DNA from 4 places in the Paraburkholderia sp. GAS348 genome. Region 2 is predicted to be linked to each of the others. Evidence: riboswitches for the same ligand, from Rfam matches in the RefSeq annotation. Region 2 holds a riboswitch; each other region holds the start of a gene.

The links. Region 2 has a riboswitch for cobalamin ahead of cobA (uroporphyrinogen-III C-methyltransferase). Riboswitches for the same ligand answer to the same signal wherever they lie in the genome.
Region 1: it holds a riboswitch for cobalamin, as region 2 does, so the genes downstream of both, P3T22_RS07120 (HoxN/HupN/NixA family nickel/cobalt transporter) here and cobA (uroporphyrinogen-III C-methyltransferase) in region 2, are expected to answer to the same signal.
Region 3: it holds a riboswitch for cobalamin, as region 2 does, so the genes downstream of both, P3T22_RS23675 (precorrin-3B synthase) here and cobA (uroporphyrinogen-III C-methyltransferase) in region 2, are expected to answer to the same signal.
Region 4: it holds a riboswitch for cobalamin, as region 2 does, so the genes downstream of both, P3T22_RS27305 (CbtB domain-containing protein) here and cobA (uroporphyrinogen-III C-methyltransferase) in region 2, are expected to answer to the same signal.

Annotation. Positions count from the first base shown of each region.
Region 1 is NZ_JBNPVT010000003.1:362,033-366,490, reverse strand. It holds gene P3T22_RS07125 (PepSY-associated TM helix domain-containing protein) at 1-994, shown strand, start outside; adenosylcobalamin (AdoCbl) riboswitch at 1,209-1,369, shown strand; gene P3T22_RS07120 (HoxN/HupN/NixA family nickel/cobalt transporter) at 1,370-2,425, shown strand; gene P3T22_RS07115 (methyltransferase family protein) at 2,534-3,250, opposite strand; gene P3T22_RS07110 (TadE/TadG family type IV pilus assembly protein) at 3,306-4,458, opposite strand, start outside.
Region 2 is NZ_JBNPVT010000018.1:127,644-132,101, reverse strand. It holds gene cobN (cobaltochelatase subunit CobN) at 1-160, opposite strand, end outside; gene cobW (cobalamin biosynthesis protein CobW) at 167-1,267, opposite strand; cobalamin riboswitch at 1,466-1,738, opposite strand; cobalamin riboswitch at 1,818-2,045, shown strand; partial or broken gene cobA (uroporphyrinogen-III C-methyltransferase) at 2,270-2,998, shown strand; gene P3T22_RS24975 (cobalamin biosynthesis protein) at 3,181-3,768, shown strand; gene cobO (cob(I)yrinic acid a,c-diamide adenosyltransferase) at 3,765-4,367, shown strand; gene P3T22_RS24965 (cobyrinate a,c-diamide synthase) at 4,371-4,458, shown strand, end outside.
Region 3 is NZ_JBNPVT010000016.1:95,614-100,071, forward strand. It holds gene P3T22_RS23665 (cobalt-precorrin-5B (C(1))-methyltransferase) at 1-1,024, opposite strand, end outside; gene P3T22_RS23670 (bifunctional cobalt-precorrin-7 (C(5))-methyltransferase/cobalt-precorrin-6B (C(15))-methyltransferase) at 1,024-2,358, opposite strand; cobalamin riboswitch at 2,443-2,621, shown strand; gene P3T22_RS23675 (precorrin-3B synthase) at 2,705-4,216, shown strand; gene P3T22_RS23680 (precorrin-8X methylmutase) at 4,209-4,458, shown strand, end outside.
Region 4 is NZ_JBNPVT010000022.1:94,357-98,814, forward strand. It holds gene P3T22_RS27290 (FUSC family protein) at 1-938, opposite strand, end outside; gene P3T22_RS27295 (MarR family winged helix-turn-helix transcriptional regulator) at 945-1,406, opposite strand; gene P3T22_RS27300 (histidine phosphatase family protein) at 1,629-2,303, opposite strand; adenosylcobalamin (AdoCbl) riboswitch at 2,398-2,487, shown strand; gene P3T22_RS27305 (CbtB domain-containing protein) at 2,540-2,761, shown strand; gene P3T22_RS27310 (CbtA family protein) at 2,773-3,519, shown strand; gene P3T22_RS27315 (DUF6531 domain-containing protein) at 4,119-4,458, shown strand, end outside.

The DNA.
Region 1 (4,458 bases), on a different contig from region 2:
CAGCGTCGAGCGCCGCTTCATGCAGGTGGGCCGCATGCTTCACCGCAAGCTGCTGCTCGGCAAACCAGGCGAGTTGCTGATGGAGCTGGCCGCGTGCTGGACGCTGGTGATGATCGGCACCGGTGTCGCGCTCTGGTGGCCGCGCGAAAAAACCACTGCACGCGCGGCGTTGCTGCCGCGCTTCTCGCTGCGAGGGCGCGCGCTTTGGAAAAACCTTCACACCGTGATGGGCATCTGGCTCGCGCTCGGCACGCTGGCATTCGTGCTGAGCGGTCTGCCGTGGACAGGCTCATGGGGTAAGCAGTTCAAGGCACTCGCGAGCGCGGCCAATCTCGGCGCACCGCCGGGATCGTGGGGTGGCCTGCCGTTGCGCTCCGCGATGCCGGGCATGGTGATGGACGACCTGCCCTTGCCACTTACGCCATGGGCCGTCGGCAACACTCCAGTACCGCAATCCGCCGATGCACACGCAGCGCAGGCGCTGCCGCTTGGACGCATCGTTGCTCTCGTCGCATCGCTCGGTGTCCCGGGCGGTTACGACATCGTGCTGCCCACCTCCGCTACGGGCGTCTACACCGTCTCGTACTTTCCCGCCGACCCGAAAGACGAGCGCACGCTGTACATCGACCAATACAGCGGCGCGGTGCTGAAAGACATCCGTTACGGCCACTACGGTGCGGTGTCGAAGGCCGTGTCGTACGGCACGTCGCTGCATATGGGCCGCTATTTCGGCGTCGCCAATCAGATTCTCTGCGCCGCGATTTCACTTGGACTAGCGGGCATGGCCGTAACCGGCTGTGTGATGTGGTGGAAGCGGCGGCCGCAGCGCTCGCTCGGCGCACCCTCGCGCGAGCGCGCTGCGCCGCCAATGCGTGGCTGGAAAACCGGCCTCGTTCTGCTCGGCATCGTCTTCCCGTTGATGGGCGCCACGCTGCTCGCGGTGTGGCTCGCCGACCGCACGATTTTTGGCCGCGTCGCGCGGCAACCTGCTTAAGGCTTCATTCCCGCTGTCAAAATCAAGGAGCACCTCTTGAAGACATCACGCGAACTTCTACCCGCCGCCTTGCTGTGCGCTTCATTCCCGTGAAAAGTGCGAGTACGATGAGCCAGTAACATACCGGATAGCGCCTTGACGAGCTGCCGATGCTGTCTATTCAGAAGAATTTCGATTGCATCGACAACCCGTCTGGGCGCGTGTATAAGCTTTGCAGGCATCGTCCCACCTGGCGAAGCGGGAAGCCGGTGAGAATCCGGCGCGGTCGCGCCACTGTATCCAGCATGTAAGCCCTGTTGAATCCAAGCTGGGAGTCAGACCTCGCTTCGCCATCGTTCAATCTCGTTCGGGACGCGGTATCCCAAGGAACAGTTGATGATTTCGCAGCTGAAACAGATTTTCAGTGATTCGAACACTGGCGTTCGGAGCCGGCTTTTCGGCATCTACGGCGTGCTGATCGCCACCAACGTGCTCGCGTGGGCCTGGGCACTCGCGGCGTTTCGCCACCATCCCCTTCTATTGGGCACCGCGCTGCTGGCGTATGGTTTCGGCTTGCGCCATGCCGTCGACGCGGACCACATCGCCGCCATCGACAACGTCACGCGCAAGCTGATGCAGGAGAACAAGCGCCCGGTGACCGTCGGCTTCTTCTTTTCGCTCGGCCATTCGACCGTGGTGGTGCTGGCCTCGCTCGCGGTCGCAGCGGCCACGTCCGTCATGCAGGGGCGCTTTAACCACTACAAGGAAATTGGCGGTGTGATCGGGACACTCGTCTCCGCGCTGTTCCTGTTTGCGATTGCCCTGATGAATCTGGTCATCCTGAACTCGATCTATCAGGCCTGGCGCAATGTGAAAAATGGCGGCCGCTATGTCGACGACGATTTCGATCTGCTGCTGGCCAACCGCGGCTTTTTCTCCCGCCTGTTCAAGCCGCTGTTCCGCATGCTCACGCGCAGCTGGCATATGTACCCGCTCGGTTTTCTGTTTGGCCTCGGCTTCGACACTGCCACCGAAATCGCCCTGCTCGGCATCGCCGCCGCCCAGGCGTCTCAGGGACTGTCGCCCTGGGCGATCATGGTCTTCCCGGTGCTGTTCAGCGCCGGCATGTCGCTGATCGACACGCTGGACGGGCACCTGATGCTCGCTGCCTACGGCTGGGCTTATCTGAAGCCGATCCGCAAGATCTACTACAACATGACGATCACACTGGTGTCGGTGATCGTGGCCATTGTGATCGGCAGTATCGAAGCGCTGGGCCTGATTTCCGACAAACTGAATTTGCAAGGGCCGGTGTGGGATGCGGTCGGCGCGCTGAACGGTCACTTCGGCATGCTCGGTTATCTGATCATCGGCATTTTTGTGCTGAGCTGGGTGGCCTCCGTACTGATCTATCGCGCGAAAAAATTCGACGATCTGGAAATCGGCCGATAGGGATGGACAGGGTGTGCAGTGGGGGCCGGCCTTTCCGCGCGTGCTCGTCGTGGCTACGCTGATCGTCTGCCTGCCGGGCGGCAAAGCGGTGCACCGTGCGAGCCTTGCCTAGAACACGCCCGGAATCACCCGATAGCGCACCCGGCCTTTGTACGTGCGATAACCTTCGTCCGCCGACAGAAGCTGCTCTTCCCGCACGATCCGCCCCACCTGCAAGGCAAACTGGCAGCCGTACACCAGCAGGTTTTGCAGGCCGAAGTTCACCAGCAGAAAGCCGACGTCGGTGACAAAGTAGCCGAGATACATCGGATGACGCACGAGGCGATATGCGCCGCGGGATACGACGCCACGGTTGGCGGGCAAAATGCCGAACGAGCGCCGCAGCGATGCCTTCGCGAATAATTGCCAGAAAATCCCCAGCAGTTGCAACGCCGCGCCGCCCGTCTCCGGCACGAGTTGCGCGCCGGGGGCGAGGCGCACGGCCAGAAAATAATACGTGCCGCCCATCGAACAGATGAACGCGAACGGCCGCCAGTCGCGCTTCATTGGCACACGCGAGAACAGCGACAAACCGACCGTCACGCACGCGGCCACCACCAGCAACAGCAACGTGATCCGCGACGGCGCCGCGCGCCATTGCGTGATCGCGGCGTAGGCGAACAGGCTCAGCATCGTCGCGGCGCCGAGCCGGGCGGCGATTTCCACCAGCGCGTAGCGCAGGCCGGAGGACGCGCCCGTATCGGCAGCGGATGCGGATGCGGATGCGGATGCGGATGCGGATGCGGATGCGGATGCGGATGCAGGAGGTTCGGCCGCCGCGTCCATAGGGCTGATCGCGAGCGGCAGATCTTGCAAAGGTGTCGTCGGTGTCATGGCGCGCTCACTTGGAAATGCGGAGGATTTGCGAGGCCAGTTGCGTAAAGCACGGCAATAGATCGGCCGGCGTCGCAGCGTAGCAGAACACGCCGACCGGCTGTTGCGGGTTGTAGCAACGGGGCAGCGAATCCGGCGTGTTGGCCATGCATTTGAGGACGTCCTCGCCTATTTCGTTGTCCGGGCCTGCCGGCGCGACGAGTTCGGGTCCATAACCCAGCGTGAACACATAGGTGCCCTCGATGCGCGCCTGCGCCGCCATCGCTTCAAGCAGATTGCGCGACACGCGGTTAACGTTCACATACGTGACATTGCCGTTCGGCACGGCGCGCGGCGCGGTCACGGGCCAGATGGGGAAGATCTGTTCGTTGATGTTGTGTGCGTTGTACCACTTCGGCAACGCGGTCACGAGAGTACCCGCGTCGTTGGTCTTCGTCAGGCCGTTCTTATAGCACGGCGATGGGAACGGCTGACTTAGGGCACTTATGCTGTCCAGCCCTGACAGGAAGCCGTTCGTGGCGTCGCCGCTTGCGATCGTGCCGGCTTTATTATTGTTGCAGGCACTCTGATTAGTCGGGAAGAACGACGAGAAGCTATTCGGTGCGCCGTCCGAGAAGAACACGATCACCCGCAGACTGGACGGCTGCGTGATCACCGTATTCAACTGGTTGCGCGCATTCCAGATTGCTTCAGCCGAATTGGTGTTGCCGTTGAAGGTGTAATTGTTGATATCGGCGGCCATCGTCGCGCGATCGAAGCCCCGTGTATTGCCGTTGAATGGTACGTCCACCACGGTGCCGAACGCGAAGTGCATCAACGCCACGCGATCGTTCGTAACGTCGAAATTGTTCAGGAACGCAATCGCATTCGAGCGCACGGCGGCCGGCACGCCGGGCGAGTTCAGCGAGCCGGTGTTATCGATCACGAACGCCATGTCCAGCGTCTTGCGGATCGCCTGCGACGAGGCGCTCACGTTCAGCACCTTGAAGCCGAGCGTCTGCATGAACGTAACCGGCACGCTCGCCTGCGCCGTCATGCCGATCGTGACCGTGCCGGCGTTGAACACGACCGACGGCGTACCCGCCGTCGCGTTGGAGCCGAGGAAACCCGCCGGATAATTCGCCGTAAAGAATGCGGACGCCGCCTGCTGCGCGTTCGTG
Region 2 (4,458 bases):
TCGGAAAACCGTCGCCCAGGCGCGAAAACACGCTTGCGAGCAGCGACAGCGTGGTGTCGGCGGAGCTGAGCACCACGATATCGGCGGGCTGCTGGTCGATACGGATCACACCTTGCGTATCGTCGACAAAACCGCCCGGCGTGGTGCGCAGCAGATGCATGACCGGTTACGCCTGTTGCGGCTGGGCGCTCGCCACGGCGCCCAAGGCGGCGTCGAATGCCTGTTGCAGCGCGGCCTGGTCGAGGTCTTCGCCGATCAGCACGAAGCGGCTTTGCTGGCCTTCGCCTGCTTCACCCGCTTGCCAGCGCCGGTCGAAGTAACTATCGAAACGGCGGCCCACGCCCTGGATCACCAGACGCATCGCCGCGCCCGGCAATGCCGCGAACCCTTTCACGCGGTAAATCGTGTTCGTTTCGACGAGCCCTTGCAATGCTGCGATCACGGCCTCGCGCGACGAAACATTCGCGTGCACCACCACCGAATCGAATTCATCGTGGTGGTGATCGGCGTCGTCAGCCGAACCATGGTGATCGTGGCGCAAGTGGATCGTTTCTTCCGAGGCCGCTTCGAGACCCAGCAACGTATGCAGGTCGAGCTGGCCCATTTGCGCACGCACGATCTTCACTTGCGGCGGAATTTCTTCGCGAATGACGGCTTCGACAGAAGCTTGACGCGCTTCGTCGAGCAAATCGGTTTTGTTCAGAATCACCAGATCGGCTGCCGACAATTGGTCTTCGAACAATTCGTGCAGCGGCGATTCGTGGTCGAGATTCGGATCGGCCTTGCGTTGCGCATCCACGGCGACCGGGTTGTCGGCGAACTGGCCGCTCGCTGCAGCCGGGCCATCTACCACGGTGACGACCGCGTCGACAGTAAAGCTATTCTTGATCTGCGGCCAGTTGAACGCCTGCACCAGCGGCTTCGGCAATGCGAGACCGGAGGTTTCGATCAGCACGTGATCGATCTGCTCGCGGCGCTCCACCAGCTTTTCCATCACCGGGAAAAATTCTTCCTGCACGGTGCAGCACAGGCAGCCGTTCGCGAGTTCATACAGTTGCCCTTCGGTTTCGACGCCGTTTTCATCGCAACCGATGCCGCAACCCTTGAGGATTTCCCCGTCGATGCCGAGTTCGCCGAACTCGTTGACGATCACCGCGATGCGCTTGCCGCCCGCGTGCTGAAGAATGTGCCGCAGCAGCGTGGTCTTGCCGCTGCCGAGAAAGCCCGTGACGATGGTGACGGGGATCTTGCGCATTTGAGTTTGCATCGTGAGGTCTATCCGTAGGAGTTGCACGAGCACGCCGACGCGCCTTCGCGTTTTGTCTGCATAGGTCATGCGAGCGGGTTCATGCCCTGCAGGCAACCACAATAACAAAGCACGGGGACGAACAACGGCGTTGCCGAGGCAACCGAAAAACAGAAAACGGGAATGAAGTCCTGAACGCACCGCCGCATCCCCGCGGTGGTCGTTCTTCCTGGTCTGGCCGGTATCCGGGCTGGCGAAAGCGCCGCTTCCCCTTCCCGGACGAGTGGTTTCTCGCCCAGTGGTTATATGCCGACGCGGCCTTGCGCGTGGACATCGAAGCCGGCTCCGCGGCGCTGGAGAACGCACCGCTTTTCGCTTACCGTTGCGGGGGCAGCACAGGTTGACCCGATCCATTGCAGGCGGGCACCCTGTTTCCCGTTTAACTGCATGCGCACGAGCGCGCACACGAGCACCAAAGTGCGTGCGAGTTTAGGCCGAGAGCCCTGTGCCGTCAAGGAAACGCCGGCCGCGGCAGGGCTTTTGCGCAGTGCCGGCGCGGCCTGCCGTGTGCTATCGTATGCGCGCGTTTGGTGCCCGCATATGCGTTCGCATGTGCAGTTAAACGGGAAACAGGCCGCGCTCGCTGCGCTCAACCTGTGCTGTCCCCGCAACGGTAAGCGACCTGCGGTGCTCTCGCATCGCGCATGCGTTTTTGATGCCACTGTCTGACGAATCCGGACGGGAAGGCAAAACGCATGAGGCCGTCAGCCCGGATACCGGCCAGACGCGGAGGCAGTGAACGTCACGCTGCCGGCCGCCGGAATCCGCGAGGGACGGATGTGAAGGCGCTAAAGCACGACGTGGCGCAGCCGCTAGCGTTTTCCTGAGGGAAACGCAGCGAGCAGCGTTGTTCGTCGCGCGTAATCTGTAGCACCGCATGACCTCGATTTCCGCCGCCTCCGGCCGCATCAAGCCTCACCCGCTCCCGCTAGTCACGACATGGCGCGCGCCATGCATGCCGCGATGACCCGCGCCTGGCTGATCGGCGCCGGCCCCGGCGATGTCGAACTGATGACGCTCAAGGCGACTCGCGCCCTGGCGCAAGCCGATGTGGTGCTGGTCGACGATCTGGTGAACCCCGACGTGCTGCAGTTCGCACGCGCCGACGCGCTGGTCGTGTACGTCGGCAAACGTGGCGGGCATCCGTCGACGCCGCAGGCCGGCATCGTCGCGCAGATGCTCGAACACGTGCGGGCCGGACGCAGCGTCGCGCGTTTGAAAGGCGGCGATCCGTTCGTGTTCGGCCGTGGTGGCGAAGAACAGCAGGCGCTGCACGCAGCGGGCATCAGCGTGGAGGTGATCAACGGCATCACGGCCGGGATCGCGGCGCCCGCGGCAATTGGTATTCCGGTGACGCATCGGGATTACGCGCAAGGCGTGGTGTTCGTCACCGGGCACGGTGCCGGCAGCAGCGAGCCGGACTGGGGCGCGCTTGTCGCCACGCGGATGACGCTGGTGATTTACATGGGCATGCGGCGGCTGAACGATATCGCCGGCGCGTTACTCGCGGCCGGCATGAGCGCCGATACGCCGTGCGCGGCGATCGAATCGGCCACGCGCCCCGAGCAACGGCATGCGCTCTCGCAACTCGGCGAGTTCGCGGACGCGGTCGCGCGCGCCGGACTCGGCTCGCCGGCGATCGTGGTGATCGGCGGAGTGGCATCGCTGGCTTTGGCGCGGGATGCTGTGAGTTCTGGCGCGGTGCGTGAGGCGGGGGCGGTGGGTGCGCTGGGTGCGCTGGGTGCGCTGGGTGCGGTGGGAACGGTGGGAACGGTGGGAGCGGCGGAAATGGCAAATATGGCGAACTCAGCCAGAGCGGCAGACGCCGCGGACGCTTCGGATACCGCGGAAGATTCAAACGCCGCGGACGCGCAATGAAAACCCTCAGCATCGGCATCGGCTGTCGCTTGCACAGTTCGGCTGAGCAGATCGAAGCGGCCGTGCGTGCCGCACTCGGCTCGCATGCATTCGATGAAATCAGCGCGATTGCCTCGGTCGACACCAAAGCCCACGAAACCGGCCTGCTCGAATTCTGCGCCCGTCATGCGCTGCCGCTGAAGCTGTTCAGCCGCGCGCAGATTGCGGCGATCTCCGTGAGCGATCCATCGGCGGCCACGCGCGAGCATCTCGGCATAGACGGCGTCTGCGAGCCATGCGCCCTGCTCGCCGCGGCGGCCGAGTCTGATGCGGGCAGCGCACCTCGTGCGGCCTATGCATCGGCATTGGCATCGGTTGCCTCTGGTGCATCGGGTACCTCAGTTGCCTCAGTTGCCTCAGCTGCCGCAGTTGCCTCAACTGTCCCAGCCGCCTCAGTTGCATCGATCACGCCCGATCCCCCCAACGCACGGCTACTCGTGCGCAAAACCATCCACGGCGGCGTCACGGTTGCGATCGCCTCGATCACCGCCCAGCCCGCCCGCGAACAGACAAACAACACCCATCAGGAACAGGACCTTTCATGAAAACCGACCCCGAATCGCACCAACGCATGACCGAACGCCGGCGCGAAGGCCACGAGAAAAAGCAGGCCAACGCCACCGTCGAAAAAGGCCTGCTGATCGTCAATACAGGCACCGGCAAAGGCAAAACCACCGCCGCGTTCGGCATGGCCGTGCGCGTGCTTGGACACGGCATGCGCCTCGGCGTCGTGCAATTCATCAAAGGCGCGCTGCACACTTCGGAGCGCGACTTCCTCGGTGCGATCGCCAATTGCGACTTCGTCACGATGGGCGACGGCTACACCTGGAACACCCAGAATCGCGACGCCGACATCGCCACCGCGCGCAAAGGCTGGAACGAAGCGCGCCGCATGATCGAGAGCGGCGACTATCAGATGGTGATCCTCGACGAGCTGAACACAGTGCTGAAGTACGAATACCTGCCGCTCGACGAAGTACTGTCGGTACTGAACGCACGCGCCGAAATGCTGCATGTGGTGGTGACCGGCCGTCACGCGCCCGACGCGCTGATCGAAGCCGCCGACCTCGTCACCGAAATGCGCATCGTCAAGCACCCGTATCGCGAGCAAGGCGTGAAAGCGCAGCGCGGCGTGGAGTTCTGAGCAATGCCCACCCGCCCCGAGAGCACTTCCTGCGGAACGTCGCCCAAAGGGACTTCCCCCGGGGCGTCCGCCAAGAGCACCTCCCCCGGGG
Region 3 (4,458 bases), on a different contig from region 2:
GCGGCACGATATCGCGCGCGACAGCAAGGGCGTGACGGCAGACGATATCGCCAAGCGGCACGTGCTGCGCGTGCGCCAACGCGACGGCCTGCTGACTCGTATTGGCTGCGAGGATCGCCGCCTGCAACGCGTCGTCCGCGCCATGTTCGGCGGCCCAGCTTGCGAGCCGTTCCAGATCGATGCTCGAATTGCGGCTATGCAAATCGAGATGCCCTGCTGCCAGCTTGCTAAGTTTGCCGAAGCCGCCGCACACGCTCAGGCGCTCGACCGGGGCGCGCTTCATATGCTTGAGCACCGCGCCGACGAAGTCGCCCATTTCGATCAGCGCGATATCCGGCAGACCGTAGTGCGCGCGCATTGCGTCTTCGCTTGCGTTGCCGGTGCAGGCTGCGAGATGCATGTAACCGTTGGCACGCGCGACGTCGATGCCCTGATGAATCGAGGCGATGTAGGCCGAGCACGAGAACGGCCGCACGATGCCGGTGGTGCCGAGAATCGACAAGCCACCGAGAATGCCGAGGCGCGGGTTCATCGTTTTCAGCGCGAGTGCTTCGCCGCCTTCGACGCCGATCGTCACTTCGAAGCCGCCGGTGTATCCATGTTCGGCCGCGAGCTCGATCAGATGCTCGGTCATCATCTTGCGCGGTACCGGATTGATCGCCGGTTCGCCGACCGCCAGCGTGAGGCCGGCGCGCGTCACGGTGCCAACGCCGGGTCCCGCGCGGAATATCACCCCCGGTTCGGCACGCAGGCGCACGCGGGCGAATACGATCGCGCCGTGCGTCACGTCGGGGTCGTCGCCTGCGTCTTTCACCGTGCCCGCTTCGGCGCCGTCGGCGCACAGGCGGCAGAACACCAGCGGCAGCGGCACGTGCTGGCCCTTCGGCAATACGATCTCCGCGACCTCGCTGACGATACCCGCGAGCAGCAGACGCGCGGCCGCGAGCGACGTCGCGGTGGCGCAGCTGCCGGTCGTGTAGCCGCTACGCAGCGGCGCGGGTTGTTCGGGCGTTTCTTCGCGCATTAGGGTTGCGGTGAGGCGGCTGAGGTGCCATTAGCGGCATTGATGTCACTGGCGCCATTCGTGCCATTCGTGCTGCTTGTGGCGTGCGCGCCGTTCGTGTTGCTCGCACTGGACGTGCCGCTGGCGCCGTCAGCCGGCTTGGTGACATCCAGCAGTGTAATCGGCAGCGCCTGGCGCCAGGTATCGAAGCCGCCAAGCGGCTGGGCCTCGGCAAGCGCGATCCGGGTCAGCGTGCCGCCATGCTGCTCCCGCCACGCCGCGAGCGTCGCCTCGCCTTGCAAAGTGACCGCATTGGCGACCAGCCTCCCGCCGTCACGCAGACGCGCCCAGCAGGCATCGAGCACGCCCGGCGCCGTCACGCCGCCGCCGATGAACACCGCATCCGGCACAGCCAATCCTGCCAGCGCATCGGGCGCGCGGCCAGCCACCAACTGCAGACCCGGCACGCCCAATGCATCGCGATTGTGTTCGATGAAGCGCTGCCGCTCCGCGTGCCCTTCGATCGCGATCGCGCGGCAAGTCGGGTGCGCGCGCATCCATTCGATGCCGATCGATCCGCTGCCCGCGCCCACATCCCAGAGCAATTCGCCGGGCGTCGGCGCGAGCCGCGCCAGCGTGATCGCGCGGACGTCGCGTTTGGTCAACTGACCGTCGTGGCGAAAGGCGTCGTCGGGCAAGCCGGCGGTCAACGGCAAACGCGGGGCGCCCTCCGTTGCCCGGCATTCGAGCGCAATCAGGTTCAGCGCCGCCACGTCACCCGCGGACCACTGATCCGCGCGGCCATCCATACACCGCTCCCGAGCGCCGCCCAAGTGCTCCAGCACGGTCATCCGGGTCGCGCCGAAACCGCGCGCATGCAGCAGTTCGGCCAGCGCGGCGGGCGTGCGCCCGTCGGCGCTCAGCACGAAGACGCGCGCGCCGTCGTGCAGATGAGCGTTCAGCGTCGGCAACGGCCTTCCCACCAGCGAAACCGTGGCGACATCCTGCAGCGGCCAGCCAAGCCGCGCGGCCGCCAGCGACAACGACGACGGCGCAGGCAGCACCCGCAACTCACCTGCCGGCAACTGCCGCGCCAGCGTCGCGCCGACGCCGAACAGCATCGGGTCCCCGCTCGCCAGCACACACACGGACCCGGTACGCTCCGCCAGCAAAGGCGCGAGATCGAACGGCCTCGGCCATGCCGCCCGGCGCGCGGCGAGGCGCGCGGGCAGCATCGCCAGATGACGTTCGCCGCCATAAACCACCGACGCCTCCAGCAAAGCACGCCGCGCGGGCCTCCCCAAGCCGGCGAAGCCGTCATCGCCTATGCCCACCACGGTCAGCCACGCCGGCATGCATCCATCCTCGTTCTGTATCTTCAAATAATGCGCTGTGCCACGCCGATCAAAGCGTCCAGCCTCGTTGTGCTGTTCGAAAAAAGGCATAATACAGCCGCCGGTGCCCTTCGGGGCCGAAGAGGGAACACAGTGTCGCTGTGGCTGCCCCCGCAACTGTATGCAGCGAGTCCGCCTGCGCTCCGTGCCACTGGTTAGACCGGGAAGGCCGCGGCGGACCATGACCTGCCAGCCAGGAGACCTGCCGGCCAGACTGTTCGTGCCAGCCTACATCGGGCGGGGTGTACCGATGCCGCAGCAATGCCCGACCGGGCGGCGCTCGGGCCGTCGCGCGACGCTAAACCCGGTGTCCGTCTTGAATCAAGCTCCGCCCTCCTCCACTGCTTTGCCCGACGCGGCCCTCGCGCTGCGGCCCTCGGCGTGTCCAGGGCTGCTGCGCATCGTCGCCGCGCGCGATGGTGGAATCTGCCGGATCAAATTGCCCGGCGGGGAGCTGAGCGCCGGGCAGGCCTTGGCGATTGCCGAGGCGAGCACGCAGCATGCGGCCGGTGTCGTCGAGCTGACCAATCGCGCGAATCTGCAGGTGCGCGGCGTGCGCAGCGGTCATGAAGCGGCGTTGAGCGCGGCGCTGGTCGACGCGGGGCTAGGGCCGATTCGGGCGGCCGCTGCGGACGATGTGCGCAATGTGATGCTGAGCCCGACTGCTGGCCGCGATCCATTTGCGCTGTTCGATACGAGGCCGCTCTGCGTCGAACTGCTTGCATTGCTGCAAACCGAAGCGCGTTTCGCGGCGCTATCACCCAAATTCGCGCTTCTGCTCGATGGTGGCGAGCGCCTTGCGAGGCTCGATCATCCGCATGATATCTGGCTGGCAGCGACGCAAGTTGAAGACGGGGTGCGATTCGTGTTTGGTTTGACGGGTTGTCCGCCTGCTGTGGCGAACGCGGATGTTGACGCTGAAGCTGACGCTGAAGCTGACGCTGACGCTGATGCGGGTACCGATGCGTTCCAGCATGCCGAATACGCCGACTCGCGTGACGCCACAGAGCGCCCTCGCACGGATAGCGCGGGCGCCCTCGGCGCCGTGCTGCCCGCGCAAGTCGCGGGTCTTGTCCGCGCGCTGCTGAATACGTTCCTCGATCTGGCCACCACCGACGCCACGCGCATGCGTCATCTGCTTGCCGCGCATTCCGTCGACGCCGTATTGCAGCACGCTCAAAAGTACGTCGATTTCCCACTGTCACGCGACACGTCGCTCGCAAACTGGCGACGCGCCACGCCTGCCGATGCCGCGCTGCGGCTCGGTGCGCACGCTCAGCGAGTCGTGGGAATGCTGCACGTAGGCGGCCAACCGCCGCTCGGACGCCTCGACGCCGCCACCTTGCGCGGCCTTGCCACGCTCTCACAACAGCGCGGCAACGGCACGCTGCGCATGACGCCCTGGCAAAGCGTGTTACTGCCCGATATCGCTGCCAATGCCGCGCCCGCCGTGCTCGCTGAAATGAACGCGCTGGGCCTCGCCTGCGACCCCGCGCAGCCTATTGCGCACTTGATCGCCTGCGCCGGTTCCACAGGTTGCGCAAAAAGCCTCGCCGATACCAAAGCCGACGCGCTGCTTTTAGCGGATCGCTTGCCCAAAGGTGTCGACGTCCATCTGAGCGGCTGTCCGCGCTCATGCGCCGCCGCGCATCGCGCGCCGTACACACTGCTGGCCGCGGCGCCCGGCATCTACGACCTTTATCGACGCGACGGCCAGCCGGGTTTCGGCTCGTGCGTCGCGCACCAACTCACGATCGAACAGGCCGCCGACATGCTCGACCCATTGGCACACGCGGCCCGGAGCCCTATAGATGCTTGATTACATTCGCGACGGTCAGGAGATCTATCGCCAATCCTTCGCGACGATACGTGCGGAGGCCGATCTCTCGCGCGTTCCTGCCGACCTCGAGAAACTCGCAGTGCGCGTGATCCACGCCTGCGGCATGGTCGACGTCATTGACGATCTTCAGTTTTCCGAAGGCGCAGGTGCGGCGGGCCGTGTGGCGCTCGCGCAGGGCGCGCCGATTTTGTGCGACGCCGGCATGGTGGCGCAAGGCATCA
Region 4 (4,458 bases), on a different contig from region 2:
CCGTCCCAGTCCGCCAGCGCGGGCGGCGGCGGCTGCATCGCGGCGATGCGCTCGCGCAATGCGTTGGCGGCCGGGTCGGCGTGATAGCCGCCGCTGGCCGCGGGAAGCGGCGCGTTGAACCACGTGATGACGTCGTTGAGCAGCGCTTCGAGACCCTCCGGCCAGCTCTGGCGGCCGCTGTTGTAGAGGGCGATCAGCGGATCGGCCAGCGCCGACATCATCGGCAGCAGCAACTGCATGCGCCCGCGCAACTCGTGAGTACGAGTCAGGATGTCTGGCCGGGTATGGTCGTAGGCAAGCTGGCTCAGCAGCAGTTCCAGCCCGTTGATCGTGGACGCGATGCGCTGGCGAGCCCCCGAGATTGCCGAGCCCGCAATGCGCCCGGACAGCGTTTCGGTCGCATAGAACGCCGCGTCGCGAAACCACGCGTCGGTCCGCTCGATGATGGTGGGCGCGAGCCGGCTAGGAAACAGCGAACTGCCGACGATGCTTGCGCACACGATGCCGAGCGTGATTTCTTCGGTGCGGCTGATCGCCAGATCGAATACGCCGCCTGGATTCGTCACCGAAGGCAGGGCGATGATCGGCATGGTGTAGGCCGCCAGCATGAACACATAGCTGCGCGCGGTGCGGTCGGCCACCGCCAGATACAGCAGCGTACCGGTCCACAACGCGACGATCACGCTGAACAGATACGGCGATTCGACGAAGGGCGGCACCAGCAGCACCGCGGCCGACGCGCCGAGCGCGGTGCCGAGCGCACGATAAAGCGCCTTGGAGCGGGTCGCGCCGACAAACGGATTCGACACGATGTAGACGGTGGCCATGGCCCAGTAGGGCCGCGGCAACTCGAGCGAGAGACCGATGTAGAGCGCGATCATCGCCGCGGCAAACGTCTTGACGGAGAACAGCCAGTCGCGGATGGACGGATAGACCATAAACCCTTACTCGGGATCCCCGGCGTTGTGCGGCGCCGCTGCGTCGGTCGTGAAAGCGGCCAGCACCCGCAAGGTCGCTTCGAGATCGCTGCGCGAGATGCCTTTCAAAGCTTGCGCCCGCAACGTATTGAGTTCTTCTTCCATTTTCGCGGTGACGGCGCGGCCTTCGTCGGTGAGCGCCACGGTCTTGGCGCGCCGGTCTTCCGGATCTTCGTCGCGGCGCATCAGGCCGGCCGCGCACAGTTGATCGAGCAGCCGCACGAGCGAGGGCCCTTCAATGCCGATGTGATCGGCCAGCGTGACCTGCCGCACTGCTTCGCCGAGCCGGCTGGCGGTCAGTAGCGGCGTAGCGCACGCTTCGGAAACGTTAAATGCCGCGAGCACGCCATGGCTCGTGCGCCGCCATTTTCTGGCAGCGACGACCAGCGTGCTGCTGACGGTGCGGCGCAAGGCATCGAGATTCGACATGGCCGATATTGTATTTCTAAAATATTCGTTAGCAAACTATTGAATTGGGATTGTTGTGAAGACGTACTCGGCAACAGCCTGCGGCCGCAATGTGACAACATTGGCTTCGAATACGGCGTGACGGTGCGGCATCTACCACAAGGGTATCGACCGGTTTGAGCCCGGCGATGGTGCGGTGCGCGATGTTTGCCTCGGTGCTCGGCAACGGATTCGCGTAGTTCGTTAATGTGACGCCGCCGGCCACCATGTCCAGCCGCGTCGCGAGCGGCGCAATTCGATCATCGAGAGCGGCGCGATTTCGATGCGCGAAAACATGTCCGGCGACGCCCTGAGCGCATAAACGATTGCGGCTTTGATCACTGGCGCGTGCGTGATGGCGACCACGTTTTGCATATTGCGCGGTACACCGCTCGTTTTTGCACTTGACGCACGGTTTTTTGCCCCGGTCGTTCCATCGCTTGATGCACTGTCCGTTGCGCGAGACACCCCGTTGCTCAACGCATCGTCCAGCGCATCGAGCCACTGTCCTACCCGTTTCACGAGTTGACCGAACGACTCGCCGCCATGCGCGGCAACGTCGGGATCGTGCGTCCATGCGGCGAGGTCTTGCGGCGCTTCGACGGCGAGATCGGCAAGGCGGCGTCCATGCCATCGACCGTAGTTCATATCCGCCAGTCCCTCGTGGACCGTTGCAGCGAGGCCCAAGGCCGACGCCGTATCACGCGCGCAGACGGCAGGGCTGACGAAAACCGCCGCGTCGTCCGGAATCGACAGACGCGCACACGCGACGCCTGCTTCGGCGAGGCCGCGTGCGTCGAGTGGATCGTCGGCGGGAAAGCAGCCCGTGCGCATCGCCGCAGTCGACGCGTGGCTGATCAGTAACAGCCGTATGTCCATTCAGTTGATTTCCATAAAGGCCAGACTAAAGACGGACCCTGCGATTATGCTTTGCGTTGCCGGGAGGCAAAGTTTAGCGCGTAGAATAGCGTCACTGCGAAGCACGGAAGCCGGTGAGAGCCCGGCGCGGTCGCGCCACTGTAATCGGCATTCACGAGCCGAAAGCCAGACCTGAGCTTCGCAGCATCCCTTTTCAATCGACTATCGGGGCGCGTTACCCCCAGGAGATGTCCAATATGACCAACGCTGTTTTCGATCCCGCGACACAGCCTGTCGCACAACCCACGCCGATTCCGCTGCGTGAACTGCTGCCTTGGGTCGTGTTCGGCGGCTTGCTGCTGTTGCTCGCGATTTATTTCGTTGGTGCGGAAGAAGGTGCCACGTCCCTGGTGCCTGGCATGTATGTGCATGAATTCGTGCACGACGGCCGCCATCTGCTCGGCTTTCCCTGCCACTAACGGAGTCGACCATGGTGGGTAAATTGTTGGTACGCGGGATGCTTGCAGGCATCGCCGCGGGATTGCTCACGTTCGGCTTCGCCAGATTGGTGGGCGAGCCGCAGGTCGATCAGGCGATTTCCTTCGAGGAAAAGGCCGACGCTGCCAAAGGCGAGGCGCCTGAACCCGAACTGGTGAGCCGCGGCACGCAAGCGGGCCTGGGATTGTTGACGGGCGTCGTGACGTATGGCGCGGCGTTCGGTGGGTTGTTCTCGCTGGTGTTCGCGTTTGCGTACGGCCGCGTCGGCGCATTGAGTGCGCGCGCGTTGTCCGCATGGCTGGCGCTTGGCGCGTTTATCGCGCTGGTGATCGTTCCGAACATCAAATATCCGGCGAATCCTCCCTCGGTGGGCGACCCCGAGACGATCGGGATGCGCACCGGCTTGTTTTTCCTGATGATTGCGATCTCGCTGGCAGCGATGGTGTTCTCGCTGAAGGTGCGGCGCCGCGCGGCGCTGAAGCTGGGCGCGTGGAATGGCTCGATCGTCGCCGGTGTGGTGTTTGTCGTGATCATTGCTGCCGTGCAGCTGTCGATGCCGGCGATCAACGAAGTGCCGGCGGCCTTCCCGGCGGTGCTGTTGTGGAAGTTCCGCGTCGCGGCGATCGGGATGCAGGTGATTATGTGGACGACCATTGGGCTGCTGTTCGGCGCCATGGTTGAGCGGAGCAAACTGCTGGCTCCCGCGACCCGCGGTGTGGCGAAGTCCGCTTACCGTTGATGTGAGAGGCGCGGCCGAGAGGGCCGCGGCGGGGCCGCTTGGTTTTTAACGCAAAAGGCGCGGGCGCGAAAGCGGCCGTGCCGACGCGCAACGCAAGAGAAGCCAAGTACATCAAGTACTTGGCGCGTTTGCCAGAATGTTATCCACAGGCTTGCGAACATTTTCTGTTGATAACTTTGAGGCCGCCGTTCGAGCGGCTAGCCGGTGAGGGTTCGCCCTTCGTTCTCGGGCCTGGTTATTTAAGATCGCACTTTGTATCGCGATTAGTCTCGTAGCGCTGTCTTGCGCTACCCCCTCTCCCTTTCTGGCGGCGCGCTACGCGGCCCTTGTTTTCCCTTCCAGTCGGCCCAGGTTTGGGTGTCAGCGTCCAACCACTTTCACGCTCGAATATCCCGCGTCTGACGTTTTGGTTTTCTTACTGCGACGCGCTGATGGTTGACGGGTTCTTTCGTAATTCAATACGGATTACGTAGGAAGTCTGAAAGAAGCGTGTACGGCAATTCTGGAAATTGTAATTTTGGGAATTATTGGATAGCGCAGATGGAATTCTCCTTATGGGGTACTTGTGTTTAAACCAGGTAAAACCAATAAGGATGACTATGAAAAATAATAGATTTTCCGAGGAGACGGCGGGCGTGGCGGCTCGCCTGCTGGCCGCATTCATGCTGCTTATGGTCGCGTTTGGTGCGAACGCAGCAGATTACATGCAGTGTATGCAGGCATATCAGAAGTCTCTCGGGACTCCCGGGACCCCGACCTGCGCTATCCAGGTGGCCGGCACGACACCTCTGTCGAGGGGCGCTGACGATCCGTATAGCAGCATGAATTACTACAACTGTCCCAATGCTTCGGACTGGATAAAGGACTATTGCGGTGGCGCACCGGTCCCCCCTTCTCCAGAAGGCTCCTGCCCGGTAGCGGACCCGGTATTGCCGGCAG